3 regions of the Alteromonas sp. PRIM-21 genome follow, and region 2 is predicted to be linked to each of the others. Evidence: predicted binding sites of a transcription regulator. Region 2 holds the regulator's gene; each other region holds the start of a gene.

Region 1 (5,865 bases), on a different contig from region 2:
ACCGATTCTGGGTGTTCTTTGTCGACCCAGACATTGCAGCTTCTGAAAAAGTGAATGCTTTTTACGCGTCCCAAAAGAAAAACCTTCACCTTCCTGCTGAAAAAGACAGCTCTGCGCTAGCGATAAATTGGGCAAAGTATGCAAAACGCCAGGGCGACTATATGCGTGCAAGAGCGGCCTTTCTAAATAGCGAGTTTGAAAACGGAGAGCACCTAAACGTATCAAGTATTTGGGACGGTGACGGCAACAATACCAATGCCAGCTTAACCGTATTCCGCCACTTCGATAATGCCACTGTAGCGAAAGGAATGGTGGGTAAGCCTACTAAAACAGCTTGGATTATTGACTACGCCTTATTAGAACGTATTCATTACTTACTGGTAGCCGGCTTTGATGTTTACGGTAACTATGGGCACCAACTAATGACCCGTTTATATATGGACTTCTTGCGTATGGAAGGCGAGTCGAACTTCCTCAACCTGCTCCCTCCGCCATCTCGTCAGGAACTCTTAGACAAATGGTATCAAAAGGCTAGCCCCGAACTCACTGACTATCTAGAGGGCGATTTTAATAGTTTCGAACAGCCTACAGGCATAACATTTGAAACAGAACGCCCGCAAAAAGAACTCTACCAATTGCTATCGAAGCACTTAGCTAAAGTTCAGCCGCAAGCCTCAACGTATAATAAACGCTTGTTATCCACCGAGCAGTACGAAGCGCTAGCGAGTTTAAACTCGCTCCCTGCCCAGCAAGCCACGCTGATGCCTGAAACGACCATAATTGTGGTAAAAGGTGACCTAAATTCAGATAACATAGATGTGTTTACTGCCCTAAGGAATAGTGCCCACTACAATGTGAACAGTCTGTTCGAAGAAGAGGAAAATCGCGAGCCATCTCAAGACTCAATTACTCTGGTGCATGGACTCTTGGGTAGCTATCCCGATGCCTTTTGGTATATCAACGCTTCTGACGTCACTGCGTCGATAGAAAAGCTGAAAACAATTAAAAGTGAAGCTGATTACCAAGCTTTGCTCGACGATGTCGGGATGCGCCGAACAAACCCTAATTTTTGGACCTTTAGCGACAAATTGATTCAGTGGTCTAGCAAGCACTACCCTATTGAAGGCGGCCTGCTCGACTATAATCGATTAGAAGATCGCTAAACCTGGCACTCTGCAACGTTTTACGCTTTTCTTTTGCAAAATACCTGTGCTAATGTCCGACCATTGGAAATGAAAGGACATTAGCATTCCATGCCCTATCAAACCGTTGCTTTAATTGGAAAACCTCAGCACGCTGCAACCCATGACAGCTTAAATATTCTTGCCGAATATTTATTAGCCAAAGGATGCAAACTACTAGTTGAGGAAAGTATTGCTGAAGAGCTTGAAACTGAAAACTTCAAAAGCTGTAACCTTGTTACTATTGGTAAAGAGGCTGATCTTGCCGTTGTAGTAGGTGGTGACGGCAGCATGCTTGGTGCCGCGCGTGTACTGGCGCGTTTTGACATCCATGTCGTAGGCGTAAACCGCGGTAATCTTGGCTTTTTAACAGATATCCACCCTGATGATATCGTTCAACAGCTTGACCTTATCTTCAATGGTGAGTGCGTGGTTGAAGAGCGCTTCTTACTTGAAGTCGAAGTTTACCGGCACGAAAAGCTTAAAAGTAACAACTCTGCTGTAAACGAAGTGGTGCTGCACCACGGCAAAGTTGCTCATATGATGGAATTTGAAATTTATATCGATGAGCAATTCGTATTCAGTCAGCGTAGCGACGGTTTGATTGTCGCCACACCGACAGGCTCGACTGCATACTCCCTATCGGCCGGCGGCCCTATTATTATGCCAAAGCTTGATGCACTAACGCTGGTGCCTATGTTTCCTCACACACTGAGCAGTCGCCCCATTGTTGTTGATGCAGACAGTCAGGTATCGATGAAAGTATCAAAAGTAAACAGTGATTCCTTGCAGGTAAGTTGCGATAGTCACATTGTACTACCCGTACTGCCCGGCGATGAAATCCGCATTAACAAGAGCGTAGACAAGCTTCATCTTGTTCATCCCAAGGGTTACAGCTATTTCAACGTACTTCGCAAAAAGCTAGGTTGGGGCAGTAAGCTTTACTAGCCTCATTCCCTATTCATCTTTTCTAATGTGCATTTATTACATTAGCCTGTAGCATTTTCTTAATTGCTACAGGCTTGAAAAATAAAGATTTTTTAATCTTCCCATATTTCTCTATTAAAAACGTGTACTTATAGAACTCTCCGAATTCGGCATACCCGTTGCACCTATCAAAGTAAGTTATTGGCACAGGGCTAGCGAGATTTTGCCCCTTATGATGTTTTACATCGTGCTGATTTATTTACATTCAATAGGAGATATCATGAGTAACACCAATATCAAATTTACAGCCCCAGGAATGGATAACGATGCTGCTGCCAAAACAATTAAGGTATTGGATCAGCGATTGGTTGCACTATTAGATTTACAGTTAACCTTAAAGCACATTCACTGGAACGTGGTAGGCCCAAATTTTATTGGCGTGCATGAAATGCTAGACCCTCAGGTAGATGCAGTACGCGAAATGACCGACACCATTGCCGAACGAATTGCAACGTTAGGTGGCGTACCGAAAGGCACACCGAAAGCCATTGTTGAAGGTCGCAGCTGGAGCGATTATGAACTAGGGAAAGGTTTAGTACTTGACCACCTTAAGGCACTAGACGCTGTTTATGACGGCGTAAATGGTGACCATAGAAAAGCGCTAGAGCTTCTTGGTGAAATTGATCCAGTATCGGAAGATATGATCACAGGCCAGCTGGCAGACTTAGAACAGTTTCAGTGGTTCGTACGCGCACACATTGAATCTGGAAGCGGTGAGTTGCAGCAATAAGCTTTATTGTTGAATTCTAAATAGTTATCTAGGTATTTATAATTCAATTAAAGTTGGAATTCTATAGGAGAGCTTTGGCTCTCCTTTTTGTTGTTTGGTTTTAAAAACCGTTACAGCAGTTAACGTATTGGCCCACAAGCCTTCTTTACGGACAGGCTTTTTGCTATCGAATTTTACATAGATTAGTACTGTATAAATTTTTGTAAAACACGCACTCTCATTAAATTCTTTTCTGCAGGTTACTGATAACCCCACATACCCCTGCGAACATATGACATTGATTTCTCAAACTTTATTAGCTTCCTTGTTAATTTTAGCGTAATTTTTTCACGACTTAACTTTACACAGCCAAAATACTGTATATATTATCAGTTACTGTATATATCATCATGTTCAACTTATTCGAGTGTGGTTATGTTAGCGCATCTTTCTATTTCTAATTTTGCTGTTGTAAAACAATTATCGGTTCAACTGGAAAACGGGCTTACTGCAATAACCGGTGAAACCGGCGCAGGTAAATCAATTGCTATTGATGCGTTAAGCTTGTGCTTGGGTGAACGTGCCGACGCAAATGCTGTGCGTAAAGGAAGTACGAAAGCTGAAATCATCGCACACTTTTCTTTGAGCAGTAACGCATTAGCTAAAGCTTTTCTCGATGACCATGAACTCACCTCAGACGAGGATGAAAACAGCTGCTTTATTCGCAGGGTTATTTCTAAAGAAGGTCGTTCAAAAGCGTTTATCAATGGTATTCCCGCTTCGCTTCAGCAGTTAAAAGGCTTAGGCCAGTATTTGTTAGCCATTCACGGTCAAAACACACACCTGCAACTGTTGAAAGAAGACCATCAAAGAGACCTGGTTGACGGTTACGCTAAGCATGATGAATTGTTAGCGCAGGTTACAGAAACTCATTCAATCTGGCGTGATAAGCAACGCACACTAAAGACACTTCAAGAGCAAGCACAGCAACGAGAAGATAGAATTCAGCTGTTAACCTATCAGGTTCAAGAGCTTGATGAGTTCGCTATTGAAGAGGGCGAGTTCGAAGAGTTGGAAATAGAGCACAAGCGCTTGAGCAATGGTCAAAGTCTTTTAGAACAAGCGCAGACTAGCGTGTACAACTTATATGAAAATGATGAGGGTAACGCTTTATCAGTGATTCAAAGCAGCATTGAGCGCTTGGGCGAATTAGAAGCCCATGACGCAAGCCTAACGCCTATGATAGCGTTACTAAACGATGCAGCAATTCAAGTAGAAGAAGCTGCGGGAGAGCTGCGTAGCTACTGCGATCAGTTAGAGATTGACCCGCTTCGTCTACAGCAAGTTGAAGCGCGCTATGCTAAAGCGATGGATCTGGCACGTAAACACAGCGTTATGCCAGAAGGGCTATATCAACACCATCAGGAACTCGCCGCCGAATTCAATTCATTATCTGAACAAGAAACGCTGTTAGGCACACTTGAAGGCGAAGTAGAAGAAGCGCGAGCAACATACCTAACTGCGACCAAAGGGTTGTCTGAAAGCAGACAACGTGCTGCAGGTAAATTAAGTAAAGATATTGAGCTTCAGATTCGTCAAATGAATATGCCTCATGCAAAAGTCGATATTCAAATTCAGTACGATGAGCTTAAGAAGCCTGTTAGCACAGGTCTTGATACTGTAGAGTTCAAAGTGTCTACCAACCCTGGTCAGGATGCAGACAAGTTAGAAAAAGTGGTGTCAGGTGGTGAATTATCACGGATAGGGCTAGCTATCCAGGTAATTGCGAGTGACAATCACGCAACTCCTACCATGATTTTCGATGAGGTCGATACAGGTATTAGTGGGCCAACTGCGTCTATCGTTGGCGGTCTGTTGCGCAAACTGGGCAAGCAGTCTCAAGTAATGTGTGTAACGCATTTACCACAAGTAGCTGCGCAGGCGCATAACCAGCTGTTCGTTACTAAACTCACTGATGGGGAAAGCACCGAAACTCAAATGCTACCGCTTACCAAGCAAGATCGTATTGATGAGTTAGCGAGATTGCTAGCCGGTGACAAAGTAACCAAATCGGCCTTAGCAAACGCAAAAGAACTGCTAAAAAGCGCAGCATCGAACTAAAATGCAGTTGATTGGTCATAGTTGTCAATGTAGCATGCCTTCGCGCTTGCAATAAAACAGCCTCGAAATTCGCCTTCGCGAAATTCGCTGGCACTAACAAAGGCAATACTGGACAAATTAACGCATGAAGTTGCAACACCTATTAGTAATTCTTGGTATCACACTTACATCAACCGCTTGCTCGAACTGGATATATCGTATCGACGTTCCCCAGGGAAACTTCCTTGATCAAAGAGACGTTGAAAAGCTGCGTGTTGGAATGACAAAAGAACAAGTTATTTATGTATTAGGCAACCCTGTTGTTCAAGACTCGTTCGATGATGACACTTGGTACTACGTTTACGATATGAAACGCGGTATGGAAAAGCGCGGAAAAGATTTTCAGAAACAAATGGTAATAAACTTTGTAGATGACAAAGTCACCACGGTTGAAGGCGACTTCGAGTTATCTGAAGACTTCAACACACCGCTTGATAACTAATTATATTTAAAAAGGTAGCGCTTCACGCTACCTTTTTAGTTTCTAGTACCCTTAGTAACAACGCCTGTTTTTCGAGTTACAGCACTTACCTGATTGAGGCATACATGGAACACAGTTTTTGGCACAGTAAATGGCAAAAGAACGAAATCGGATTTCATGAGCCCGAAGGCAATGCGCTTCTTGTAAAATATTCGTCTTTTCTGCTTGGTAGCGAAAACTCGAGTGCTGCTTTGAAACGCATATTTGTTCCGCTATGTGGTAAGACCCGTGACATCGGCTGGCTACTTTCCCAAGGTTGTGAGGTGGTTGGTGCTGAACTGAGCGAAGTGGCAATCATACAGCTATTTGAAGAGCTTGGTGCCGAGCCTAACGTTACTATCACTGCA
Region 2 (5,865 bases):
TGTTGTAGTGGATGATCAAAACCGATTGAAGACGATTGATGACTTTTTGCTCAGCAATGAGGTGCCGTTGGATCTTGACGATCTTATGGTTGTGTTAGCGGGGGCATATAAAGTGCCTATCGCGCTAATAGGAATTGTTGGTGAATTTGAAGAAACATTCAAAGCGCGATATGGAACTACACTTTCAAAAGTGAGCCGTGAGCATGCGTTTTGTAGTCATGTGGTAGAAGAGCGCAAACAAGTTGTTGTTAACAATACACATGAAGACCCCAGGTTTAAAGATAATCCGTTAGTAACGGGAGAGCCGCACATCTGCTTTTATGCAGGAACTCCCATTGAAATTAATGATGAGATTATTGGTGCTGTATGTCTTATCGATACTGTTCCTCGAGAAATTGATGCCCAATACCTTGAAGTGCTGAATAGAATTGGTGCGCTTGTTAGCCAGCATATTTCTCTATCAAAGGAACATGAGGCACTTAAGCGCGAACACGGTTTAATTGAAAAGTCCCCTATAGTGTTGGCCACTTGGAGAAATACTACGTCGTTACGGCTAGTTCATATTTCTCAAAATAGTGAGCGTGTATTGGGTATATCGGCACAAGACTTACTATGCGGCGCTGTAGAGCTTGGCGATGTTCTAACTCAAGACGCTGAAAGTGACTTTACTTTTGCTATGCAGGCGCACATGGAAGGTGTGGAAACCCATTCATGCCGCCTTCAAATAGCTACCCCTACGCGAACTATTTGGGTGAGCATGATTTCTACGGCAAGCTTTCGTGAAGACGGGATGCTGTATTCAGTGCAAGCATTTCTTTTCGATACCAGCGATCAAAAATATGTTGAAGACAAACTTCACAAAACGAACCAGCGCATGCGCCTGCTATTGGAAGCCTCTGAACTGGGTACGTGGGATTGGAATTTGGCCGCTGATGTAAACCAAGTAAATAAACGTTGGTGTGATATCGTCGGCCTTGAATATGAGTATTATGATACCAGCTCTCGCTTTTTCAGGCAGTTAATTCACCCTGCGGACTATGTAAAAGTAGAAAAGCAATTAAATGAACACATTATTGGCGAAAGCAAGGTTTTCAATACTACCTTTCGCATGAAACATACTAACGGCACGTGGGTTTGGGTTGAAACCTATGGAAAAACCGTGGAATCTGACGTTACGGGTAAGGCTATTCGCGTTGCTGGTATTCATCGCGACATTACCCAGAGAATGGAAAGTGAACTTCATGAGAAAAAGAAAACCCAGCTACTTCAATTTATAAATAAAACCCGTGCCTCTTATCTTCAGAACAACGATTTAACCATGGCCTGCCAAACAGTATTACCTGAGCTCATTGATATCTCGGATAGTCAGTTTGCTTTCATTGGGCAAATGAAAGGCGAAGGCGATGCCTCGAAGCTGTTTATTCATGCTATTTCTGAAATAGTGTGGGACAGCAGTAGCTTCACGCAATACAACGAGTACAAAAAGCGGAACTTGTATTTCGCTAGCTTTGATAACCTTTTTGGTACCACGATTTTAACCGGTGAGGTAACGATAAGTAATACCTCAGGAAGTCATCCAAACTCAAAAGGGGTGCCGCAAGGGCACCCCCGCATTAGTCGGTTTTTAGGGCTACCGATTAAGGTTAAAGATAGAGTAGTGGGCATGATTGGTTTAGCCAATAAATTCGAGCCCTACGCCTTAGATGATGCAGAGTTTTTACAACCTTTATTAGACGCATTAGCAGGTCTTTTCTATGCGGTAGAGCTGGAAGAAGCGCGTGCGATAGCTGAAGAGAAGTTGCGTAAGCTGGCTATGACTGATTCGCTAACTGGGCTGTACAATCGGCGAGCTTTTGTTGATAAATGCCATCAACTCTCTGCACAAAGCAATAGAGTGAGCGTAGCGGTAATCGATATAGACCACTTTAAAAAAGTTAACGATACTTATGGACATGATGCAGGGGACCAAGCCCTAATTTCAGTAGCCCACCTAATAGAAGAATATTATGTGGAGCCCGATATTGTTTCACGTCTTGGTGGAGAAGAGTTTGCGATAGTAGCAATTTCAGACAACAAAAAAGACGAAGAAATGCGATTTAACAAACTTCGAGAGGCTGTTGAAAAAACAGAAGTTAGATACAAGAAAGACACGATATCTGTAACAATAAGTATTGGTGCCGTTTTTGCTGAGGATAGCTTGAACCTTGACTTTAGTGGGTTACTTTCAAAAGCTGATAAACTGCTATATACGGCGAAAAAGAATGGCCGAAATCAAGTTATTCTTGAGTGACGACTAATACCGTGAGTATTTTCTTAGTTAGTTTCATAAATTTTCCATTGTAATTAATGAATTAAGTTTTATTTGTAGGGTAATTAACATCTGCCCAAAATTACACTAAGCGTTGAGCGTGTCAGTTTCGTGATAATGGGGTTACGAAATGGCTACATTTTTTATAGGAAATAAAGAATGTTAAAAGCACCTAGAGCTTTTCTCACAAGGCTTACTACTTGTTATTTGTTTTTAGGTGTATATACTTACAGGAACTGTATGAACAGACAGGTCTTTTATGCGCCCACTCACAGCTCGACAAACTGAAGTTTTAGAACTTATTAAAACAACCATGCAAGAAACGGGAATGCCGCCTACGCGTGCGGAAATTGCTCGTCAACTTGGTTTTCGTTCTGCCAACGCAGCAGAAGAACATTTGAAGGCATTGGCGCGTAAGGGCGTAATTGAAATTTTGCCTGGTACCTCTCGTGGTATTAAGCTAAATATCCCCCTTGAGGACACCGCACCAGAAGAAGAAGGTCTGCCTCTAATCGGGCGCGTGGCGGCTGGTGAGCCAATTTTGGCACAAGAGCATGTAGAATCTCACTACAAAGTCGACCCTGCTTTGTTTCAGCCTCAGGCAGACTTTTTACTTCGTGTAAACGGCATGAGTATGAAGGACATAGGTATCTTGGATGGCGATCTTCTTGCTGTACATCGCACGACTGATGTCCACAACGGTCAGGTAGTTGTAGCGCGGGTGGATGAAGACGTTACGGTTAAGCGTTTAGAAAAGCGCGGTCGTGAAGTATTACTTCATGCTGAAAACGAAGAGTTTTCGCCAATTAAAGTAGACCTTGCTAATGAGCCTTTTGCTATAGAAGGTATTGCCGTGGGTGTGATAAGAAACGCCGACTGGATGTAAGGTTTTAGCATCTTCAATCAAAAGCGGCGTATTAGCCGCTTTTTTTATGTCTTTTAGTACCAAATTTTAGTTAATTTTCTTAGTTTAGCGTTTATTGGTATGTTTCAAAATTATGAAATATGACATCACCATTGTATGAAAGATATGCGCTATTTGGCCCGAGTATAGAGTGGCTAAAGCACATTTATTATTTGAAAGTTTGTTTGAAAAACACGACAAGTGATGTGTTAACTGTTGATTTTGTGACCAAATAAAGCTTCATCCTTATCAACTCCCCGTTCAAAATGCGCGTTTGATTTTTTAAGCGCCGTCAGCACGCCTAATACCCACTCTACCAAAATTGTAACGCAACCCTGCCACATAAAATGATTAAAAATTAACCTCTTCATTAAATTTTTAATAGAAAAGACTAGACGGCACGGCATTATTGCGCAATTCTTATACAGAGATTAACAAAATAATAACAATGACTCTAAATTTGTTTTACAAGTTGAGGTGATGGGTCAATCGTTCGCAAACCATTTGGTAGGGCAGCGCGCAAAATAATCAGCGTTTTTGGTCTTGCTATTACGGAGGTGCTGAGTGAAACAACTAACGACCGTTTTCGCAAAGTGGTGTTCAACAATACCGTTTTTGCTTTTTTCCCCGTTACTTCTTGCGCAAGAAGTCAGTGAAGAAGTCTCTTCTCTTAATTTAAGACGCGGTGCCACCGACATCAGCGGGCAGGTTTATGATCTGCATATGCTGATGTTCTTTATATGCGTAGGGATTGCGGTAGTCGTGTTTGGGGTGATGTTTGCCTCAATGTATCTTCATCGGAAGTCTCGTGGCGCTAAGCCCGCTAACTTTCACGAAAACGTGAAGGTTGAAATAGCATGGACCGTTGTTCCTTTTCTTATTCTAATTTTTATGGCTGTGCCGGCGGCGAACACGCTTATTGCAATGGAAGATACGTCTGAGCCTGACATGACAGTGTTAGTCACGGGCTCTCAGTGGAAATGGCACTACAAGTACATGGACAGCGACGTGGAATTTTACTCACTGCTTGCTACTCAGCGTGAGCAAATAGAGAACAAATTCCAGAAAACAGACAATTACTTGCTTGAAGTTGACCGTCCGTTAGTCATTCCAACTGGGAAAAAAGTACGTTTTCTTATTACCTCTGACGACGTTATCCATTCGTGGTGGGTTCCAGATTTTGCCGTTAAAAAAGATGCAAACCCAGGCTTTATTAACGAGTCATGGGCCAAGGTCAATGAGCCGGGCATTTATCGCGGGCAGTGCGCAGAACTTTGCGGAAAAGACCATGGCTATATGCCAGTAGTGGTTATCGCTAAAGAGCCAGCAGAATTTGATAAATGGATGGGCGAACAAGAAGAAATTGTTCGCAAAGCCAAAGAAGAAGAGCAACGCCTACTTTCTATGAATATGTCCATGGATGAATTGATGAAAGAAGGCGAGCGCGTTTACAACGCCACGTGTGCAGCGTGCCATATGCCAAATGGTGAGGGTTTACCAGGTGTATTTCCGGCACTTAAAGGCAGCAAGATGGCGTTAGAAGATCAGCAAGGTCACATCGACATTGTCCTGCATGGTAAGGCGGGCACAGCTATGCAGGCGTTTAGCAAAATGCTGAGCCTTAAAGAAATTGCTGCGGTTGTCACTTACGAGCGCAATGCGTGGGGCAATAACACTGGCGATATGGTTCAAGCCAAAGACGTTAATGCAGTGGCAAACGGAAACTAGGAGCAGACAAATGAGCAAAGCAACTGAAGTTATTTCGCCAGATACCTCTGCGTCTCACATTGGTCAAGTAAATGGTGGGCACGCACAGGGCGATCACCTACATGATGACCATGAACACCACAACCATATTCCGAAAGGAGTAACGCGCTGGCTGTTTACTACTAACCATAAAGACATTGGTACACTTTACTTGTGGTTTGCCTTCATTATGTTTTTAGTTGGCGGCGCAATGGCCATGGTTATTCGCGCTGAACTGTTTCAGCCAGGCCTACAAATTGTAGAACCAAATTTCTTCAATCAAATGACCACTGTTCACGGGCTTATCATGGTGTTTGGTGCTGTAATGCCCGCCTTTACAGGGCTCGCGAACTGGCTTATTCCAATGATGATTGGCGCCCCAGATATGGCATTGCCGCGCATGAATAACTGGAGCTTTTGGATTTTACCTGGCGCCTTTTTGATTCTGCTTAGCTCGCTATTTATGGAAGGTGGTGGCCCTGCCTTTGGTTGGACTTTCTATGCGCCGCTCTCAACAACCTATAGTGGCGATTCCACCGCGCTGTTCGTGTTCTCTGTTCACATTATGGGTATCTCATCCATTATGGGTGCGATTAACGTGATAGTAACTATTTTCAATATGCGTGCGCCAGGCATGACTTGGATGAAAATGCCGCTATTCGTGTGGACGTGGCTTATCACTGCATTTTTGCTTATTGCCGTTATGCCGGTACTCGCCGGTGCAGTGACCATGGTATTAACAGACAAGTTCTTCGGAACCAGTTTCTTTGATGCCGCAGGTGGTGGCGACCCAGTTATGTTCCAGCACATTTTCTGGTTTTTCGGGCACCCCGAGGTCTACATCATGATCTTGCCTGCTTTCGGCATTATTTCGCAAATTGTCCCTACCTTTTCTAGAAAGCAGCTG
Region 3 (5,865 bases), on a different contig from region 2:
TAAAAATACCAACTTCTTCTTTGGTCGTTTGTCACAGCACGAACGTCAACTTCTTTTCGGCGAAAGCCCTGCAGAGTCTGTAGCACTAATGCTGCTTGGTGATAACCGCGAATTAGGTATTTTGGGTATTAGCAGCAGCGATGCCAGTCATTTTACGCCAGATATGGATACACTTTTGCTACAACAGCTTCAGCAAGTCCTAAATATTATCTTGCCTGAAATGATGGGATATTAGGTGCTGTGTCTACGGACGCCTTAATCAGCGAACAGTGTCAGCAATGGCTCGATAAATTTCTACTTCATTTGCAGGTAGAGCGCGGTTTATCCCTACACACCATCAAAAATTATCAGCGCCAGCTAACCGAAGTGGCAAAGCTACTTGGGCTTTACGAATGGTCTGGGCTCACGCCAAGCGATATTAAACGCGTTATGGCTGATGCCAAAATGTCTGGGCATAGCCCGCGTAGTATTGCGCTTAGACTATCGGCACTAAGAACATTCTGCCAATACCTTATCGACCATCAGCAGCTATTCAGCAACCCTGTTGAGGGCATTCAAGCCCCGAAACAAGGAAAGCCGTTACCTAAGCAACTGAGCGTGGATGAGATGCAGCAGTTACTCAATGCCTCACCTCGAAGCAGTGACGATGATGAAGGCATGCAGTTAAGAGATGTAGCCATGTTTGAGCTGCTTTATGGTTGCGGCCTGCGCTTAAGCGAACTTACCGGGCTTAATTTAGCCGACTGTTTAAAAGACGGTACGGTAAAGGTCATGGGTAAAGGAAGTAAACAACGTATACTGCCATTAGGGCGGCACGCGCAAAAAGCGCTAAACGCATGGTTAAAAGTACGCCCTGCCTACGCATCGCCGTACGAAAGTGCTGTATTTGTCAGTAAGCGTAAAACCCGTATATCGAACAGGCAGGTCGCAAATCGTTTAGATAAAATGGCGAAAGAACAGTCGCTATCGCAAAAAGTAAGCCCCCACAAACTGCGCCATTCTTTTGCTACTCACGTATTAGAATCAAGTGGCGATTTGCGTGCGGTTCAAGAGCTGTTAGGTCACGCTAACTTATCGACGACACAAGTTTATACTCACCTCGACTTCCAGCATCTCGCTAATGTATATGATGCCGCTCATCCACGGGCGCACAAGAAATAAAGCTAACCTAAGGTTTCACCATGCAGTTTTTCAGGTCTATTAACAAAATCGAGGCCATGACCTTCGACCTTGACGACACCCTTTACAATAACGAACCTATTATTCGAAGGGCCGAAGAAGCGCTTCAAGCGCATATTGCTAAGCATCATAAGTCAGCCGCTGCGTTGTCGGCTAACGACTGGCTAGCACTTAAGCAAGCTGCAATAAAAAAAGATCTGCGCTTAGCCTCTGACATGGGTCAGCTTAGGCGTGTAGTGCTTACCGCCGCACTGTCTAATACGTCTCCTGAAAAGTTAGTAACAGACCTGACCAACAGTGGTGAACTTAGTGATGCAGTAGAGGCCTGCTTCAACTGTTTTTACGATGCAAGAAGTAACTTTGAGCTTGCTGACGATGTGCACGAAGCGTTAAAGGCTGTAAGCAGTAAGCTGCCGCTTGTTGGTATTACTAACGGCAACGTAAACGCTCAAAAGGTAGGTATTGATGGTTATTTTGAAACCATTTTTCACGCCAGCACATCACGCCCCATGAAACCAGCCCGCGATATGTTTGATGAAGCGGCAGCACTATTACACATTGCACCGAAACACATTCTTCATGTTGGCGACAATATTATCAAGGATGTACAAGGAGCGGTTAACGCTGGCTATCAAGCCGCATGGTTTGCCTGTAACAGACCCATGAATTTAGCCAACGAACCTGTGAGCGTACTGCCTCACGTAGCACTAGACAATCTCAACGAGTTAACCCACTTCCTATGAATAAAGGGGTCAGAGTACTTTAATAGCTTAAATGTGGGGTCAGAGTACTTTAAACTTTTACGAAGCATAAAACGGGAAATGTACTCTGACCCCATATCTTAGTTGTCTTCTAGTACATTTTGGCGCATGGATTCGCAGGGGCTTTGACAAACCGGTCTCCCAACCACTTTGGCTGGAACGCCCACCACGGTAACGTGTGCTGGAACACTGTTAAGTACAACGCTGCCAGCGCCGACTTTCGAGCCTTCGCCGATTTCGATATTTCCTAAAATCTTAGCGCCTGCGCCAATTAACACGCCTTGGCGAATTTTGGGGTGACGGTCGCCCGACTCATTACCCGTACCACCTAACGTAACGCTCTGCAAAATAGACACGTTATCTTCTACTACCGCAGTCTCACCCACCACAATACCGGTAGCGTGATCGAACATAACACCCTTACCAATTCGCGCTGCTGGGTGAATATCTACACCAAAGCTTGATGAGTTACGGCTTTGCAAGAATAAAGCTAACTGGTGGCGCCCGTGAAGCCAAAGGTAGTGCGCCATTCGGTGTACCTGCACGGCATGGAAACCTTTGAAGTGCAGCAAAGGAGTAAGGTAATCGTTCACTGCGGCATCCCGCGCATTAATCGCCATAATATCGGCAATGGCTGCCTCGCTAATACCTGGCTCTAACAAGTAGGCTTCGTCGAACACCTCTCGTATAGCAAGCGCAGGCATCACGTCATCTGCCATTTTGTTTGACAAAATGAAGCTTAGCGACGACTCGAAATTATGGTGCGCAAGAACACTGGCGTGCACATAGCTAGATAGCAAAGGTTCGTTTTCAGCAACAATTTGCGCTTCTTGTTTGAGCGTCGACCAGAAATCGATGGGCGTAGAGAGTGCGGTCATGAGCATATCCCGTTAATGTGCTGTTAGTGAGCTGGTTGTGTGCCAATGTACGTCGTTAAAAAATTGGGGCCGTGTGCTTTTTCAGCTTGCCTAAAATGGCTTAACTTTTTGACTAACTCTCGCCTTGTATGAAAGTGCAGAGGTTGCCAAAGTAAAAGAGCAGAAAGTTTACCCGAGTTTGGCATGTAGCAATACCGATGTGATACCTGCCAAGCGCATAATTCGATCAATTTATCGTATTAATTCGTTATAGCTAATAACTGTATCTTTCATTTGTGAACCTTTGGGCCTGCCTTTGGCAACATTAAGCACTGTAACAATTTAATTAGAACGGTTAAAACACCTATTTCTTTCATTAAAAGCCCCGTATAACTGCACATCTTAAATACCCAAATAACCGCGCTTTTACTTAACGAAAACGGTAAAAAACTGGACTGTATAAATTAACAGGCTGATGGCATAATAGCGTGCTGCTGAATGTGTAACAATATCAACTTACAGGTGCCAACTATGGATGTATCTCGACTGCTAGACGAGCTTAACGACAAACAGCGTGAAGCAGTAGCAGCCCCATTGTCTAATGCTCTAGTATTAGCTGGCGCAGGTAGTGGTAAAACCCGTGTATTAGTGCATCGCATTGCGTGGTTGATGGAAGTCGAAAACATCGCACCTTTTTCTATTCTCGCGGTTACCTTTACCAATAAGGCAGCGAAAGAAATGCGTGGCCGTATTGAATCATTAATGGGTCGCAGCCTACACAATATGTGGATTGGTACCTTCCACGGGCTTGCACATCGCCTATTACGCGCACACCACGCTGAAGCTAACTTGCCTGAAAACTTTCAGATTATCGATTCTGACGATCAGTACCGTTTGATTCGCCGCATTCTAAAAGCCATGAATTTAGATGAAAAGCATTGGGCCCCTCGTCAAATCCAGTGGTACATAAACGGTAATAAAGACGAAGGCCTGCGTCCTCAGCATATCGAGACCCATGGCGATCATATCCAAAAGACCATGCGGGAAGTCTACGCTGCATATCAAGACGCCTGCGACCGTTCAGGCTTAGTTGATTTTGCCGAGCTATTGCTACGTGCTCATGAGCTATGGGCAAAGAACCCTGAAGTGTTGTCTCACTATCAGCGCCGTTTCCGTGCTGTGTTAGTTGACGAGTTCCAAGATACCAACAACATCCAATATGCATGGCTTCGTATGCTGTGTAGCGGCGACAATAACAACATTATGATTGTTGGCGACGACGATCAGTCTATTTACGGCTGGCGCGGTGCAAACGTAGATAATATTCAGCATTTTCTAAAAGACTTTAATGAGCCTACCACTATTCGTCTTGAGCAGAATTACCGTTCTACCGGGAACATTCTGAAAGCAGCGAATACGGTTATCGACAATAATACAGGCCGTTTAGGGAAAGAACTGTGGACAGAAGACGCGCAGGGTGAGCTTATCTCTGTCTATGCCGGTTTTAACGAACTCGACGAAGCCCGCTTCATTGTTTCAAAAATTAAAGACTGGCTAAATCAAGGCAACGCCCTTAGTGATACCGCGATTCTTTACAGAAACAACGCCCAGTCCCGTGTATTGGAAGAAGCTTTATTACACGAAGGGTTAGCCTATCGCATTTACGGCGGTTTGCGCTTCTTCGAACGCCAAGAAATTAAAGATGCCCTTGGCTATATGCGCATGGTGAGCCACCCCCACGATGACGCGGCTTTTGAACGTGTGGTAAACACCCCAAGCCGCGGTATTGGCGAGAAAACCCTTTCGCAAGTACGCGACACTGCACGTATGCATAACTGTTCTATGTGGCAAGCCAGCCAGCTGCTTATAAACGAAGGTGGCTTTAAAGGCCGTGCGTTAAACGCTATGCAAAGCTTTGTATTACTAATTACAGAGCTTGAACAAGCCACATTAGACGAGCCGCTTGACCAACAAGCCGATAAAGCTATTCGCCAGTCTGGTCTTTACGCCATGTACCAGGCTGAGCGTGGTGAAAAGGCCCAAGCACGACTGGAAAACTTAGAAGAACTGGTCAGTGCTTGTAAAACCTTTATCGTCCCTGAAGAAGCGGAAGAAATGTCGCCTCTGGCCGCGTTTTTGGCCCACGCTTCCCTGGAAGCAGGCGAAACTCAGGCGGACAAAGACCAAGATGCGGTGCAGATGATGACTATCCACACTGCAAAAGGCCTTGAATTTCCGTTGGTGTTCTTAGCTGGCGTGGAAGAAGGAATGTTCCCTAGCCAGATGACCAACGACGAACCCGGTCGAATGGAAGAAGAACGCAGACTTTGCTATGTTGGTATGACTCGCGCTATGCAAAAGTTGTATATCACTTACGCAGAAAGTCGTCGATTATATGGTCAAGATAAGTATCATACGGCTTCGCGCTTTATTCGCGAGATGCCAGCAGATTGTGTGGAAGAAGTCAGGCTTAAATCCACCATCTCGCGACCTGTACATAACCGCTTTAGCCAAGCAACCTCGCACGCCAGTTTTGAAGAAACAGGCTTTAGTTTAGGTGAGCGCGTAGTGCATCGTAAATTCGGGGAAGGCATTGTGCTTAACTACGAAGGTAGTGGTGAGCATGGCCGAGTTCAAGTAAACTTCGATGAGTTTGGCAGCAAATGGCTGGTACTTGCTTACGCAAAGCTGGAGAAAGCGTAACGTTATTAATTGGCAAGGTAGCCTAACTCTAAGTTGGAATGTATGCAGCAACACGTGCTGATCATCGAAAATGGTGAAGGCAACCTTGAACTTATCGCGAAATTAGTACGCCGTTCGAGCCTTACGCCCGTGGGCGCAACCTCGCTCACCGAAGGAAAGGCACGCTTTGCACAAGAAATTCCTGAAAGTTTTTTGTGCGCCATTGTTGCTTACTCATTACCCGATGCGCCAAAAGGTGAAGCCATCGACTTTGCCGTTGAATCCTTCATTCCTACCATTGCAACAACAGAAAACCTAGACAATGCTATTCGCGACAAAGTGCTTGAGCGGGATGTTGTCGATTACATTCCCAAAGAAAATTCACA

What was found. Region 2 encodes LexA, which represses DNA repair genes until DNA is damaged. Its sites were predicted from a motif close to TACTGTATNNNNATACAGTA; they were not measured.
Region 1: the regulator LexA is predicted to act here: its motif matches at 3,253-3,272, upstream of recN (DNA repair protein RecN).
Region 3: the regulator LexA is predicted to act here: its motif matches at 3,251-3,270, upstream of uvrD (DNA helicase II).

Annotation. Positions count from the first base shown of each region.
Region 1 is NZ_JADOEK010000001.1:485,261-491,125, reverse strand. Features, by position in the region: gene IW644_RS02150 (fatty acid cis/trans isomerase) at 1-1,163, shown strand, start outside; gene nadK (NAD(+) kinase) at 1,254-2,129, shown strand; gene dps (DNA starvation/stationary phase protection protein Dps) at 2,389-2,898, shown strand; gene recN (DNA repair protein RecN) at 3,313-4,998, shown strand; gene IW644_RS02130 (outer membrane protein assembly factor BamE) at 5,123-5,479, shown strand; gene tmpT (thiopurine S-methyltransferase) at 5,584-5,865, shown strand, end outside.
Region 2 is NZ_JADOEK010000008.1:115,265-121,129, forward strand. Features, by position in the region: gene IW644_RS12565 (sensor domain-containing diguanylate cyclase) at 8-2,290, shown strand; gene lexA (transcriptional repressor LexA) at 2,568-3,194, shown strand; gene coxB (cytochrome c oxidase subunit II) at 3,777-4,940, shown strand; gene ctaD (cytochrome c oxidase subunit I) at 4,951-5,865, shown strand, end outside.
Region 3 is NZ_JADOEK010000006.1:144,375-150,239, reverse strand. Features, by position in the region: gene IW644_RS10770 (DUF484 family protein) at 1-235, shown strand, start outside; gene xerC (tyrosine recombinase XerC) at 241-1,161, shown strand; gene IW644_RS10760 (HAD-IA family hydrolase) at 1,182-1,922, shown strand; gene cysE (serine O-acetyltransferase) at 2,021-2,818, opposite strand; gene uvrD (DNA helicase II) at 3,329-5,500, shown strand; gene IW644_RS10745 (GGDEF domain-containing response regulator) at 5,543-5,865, shown strand, end outside.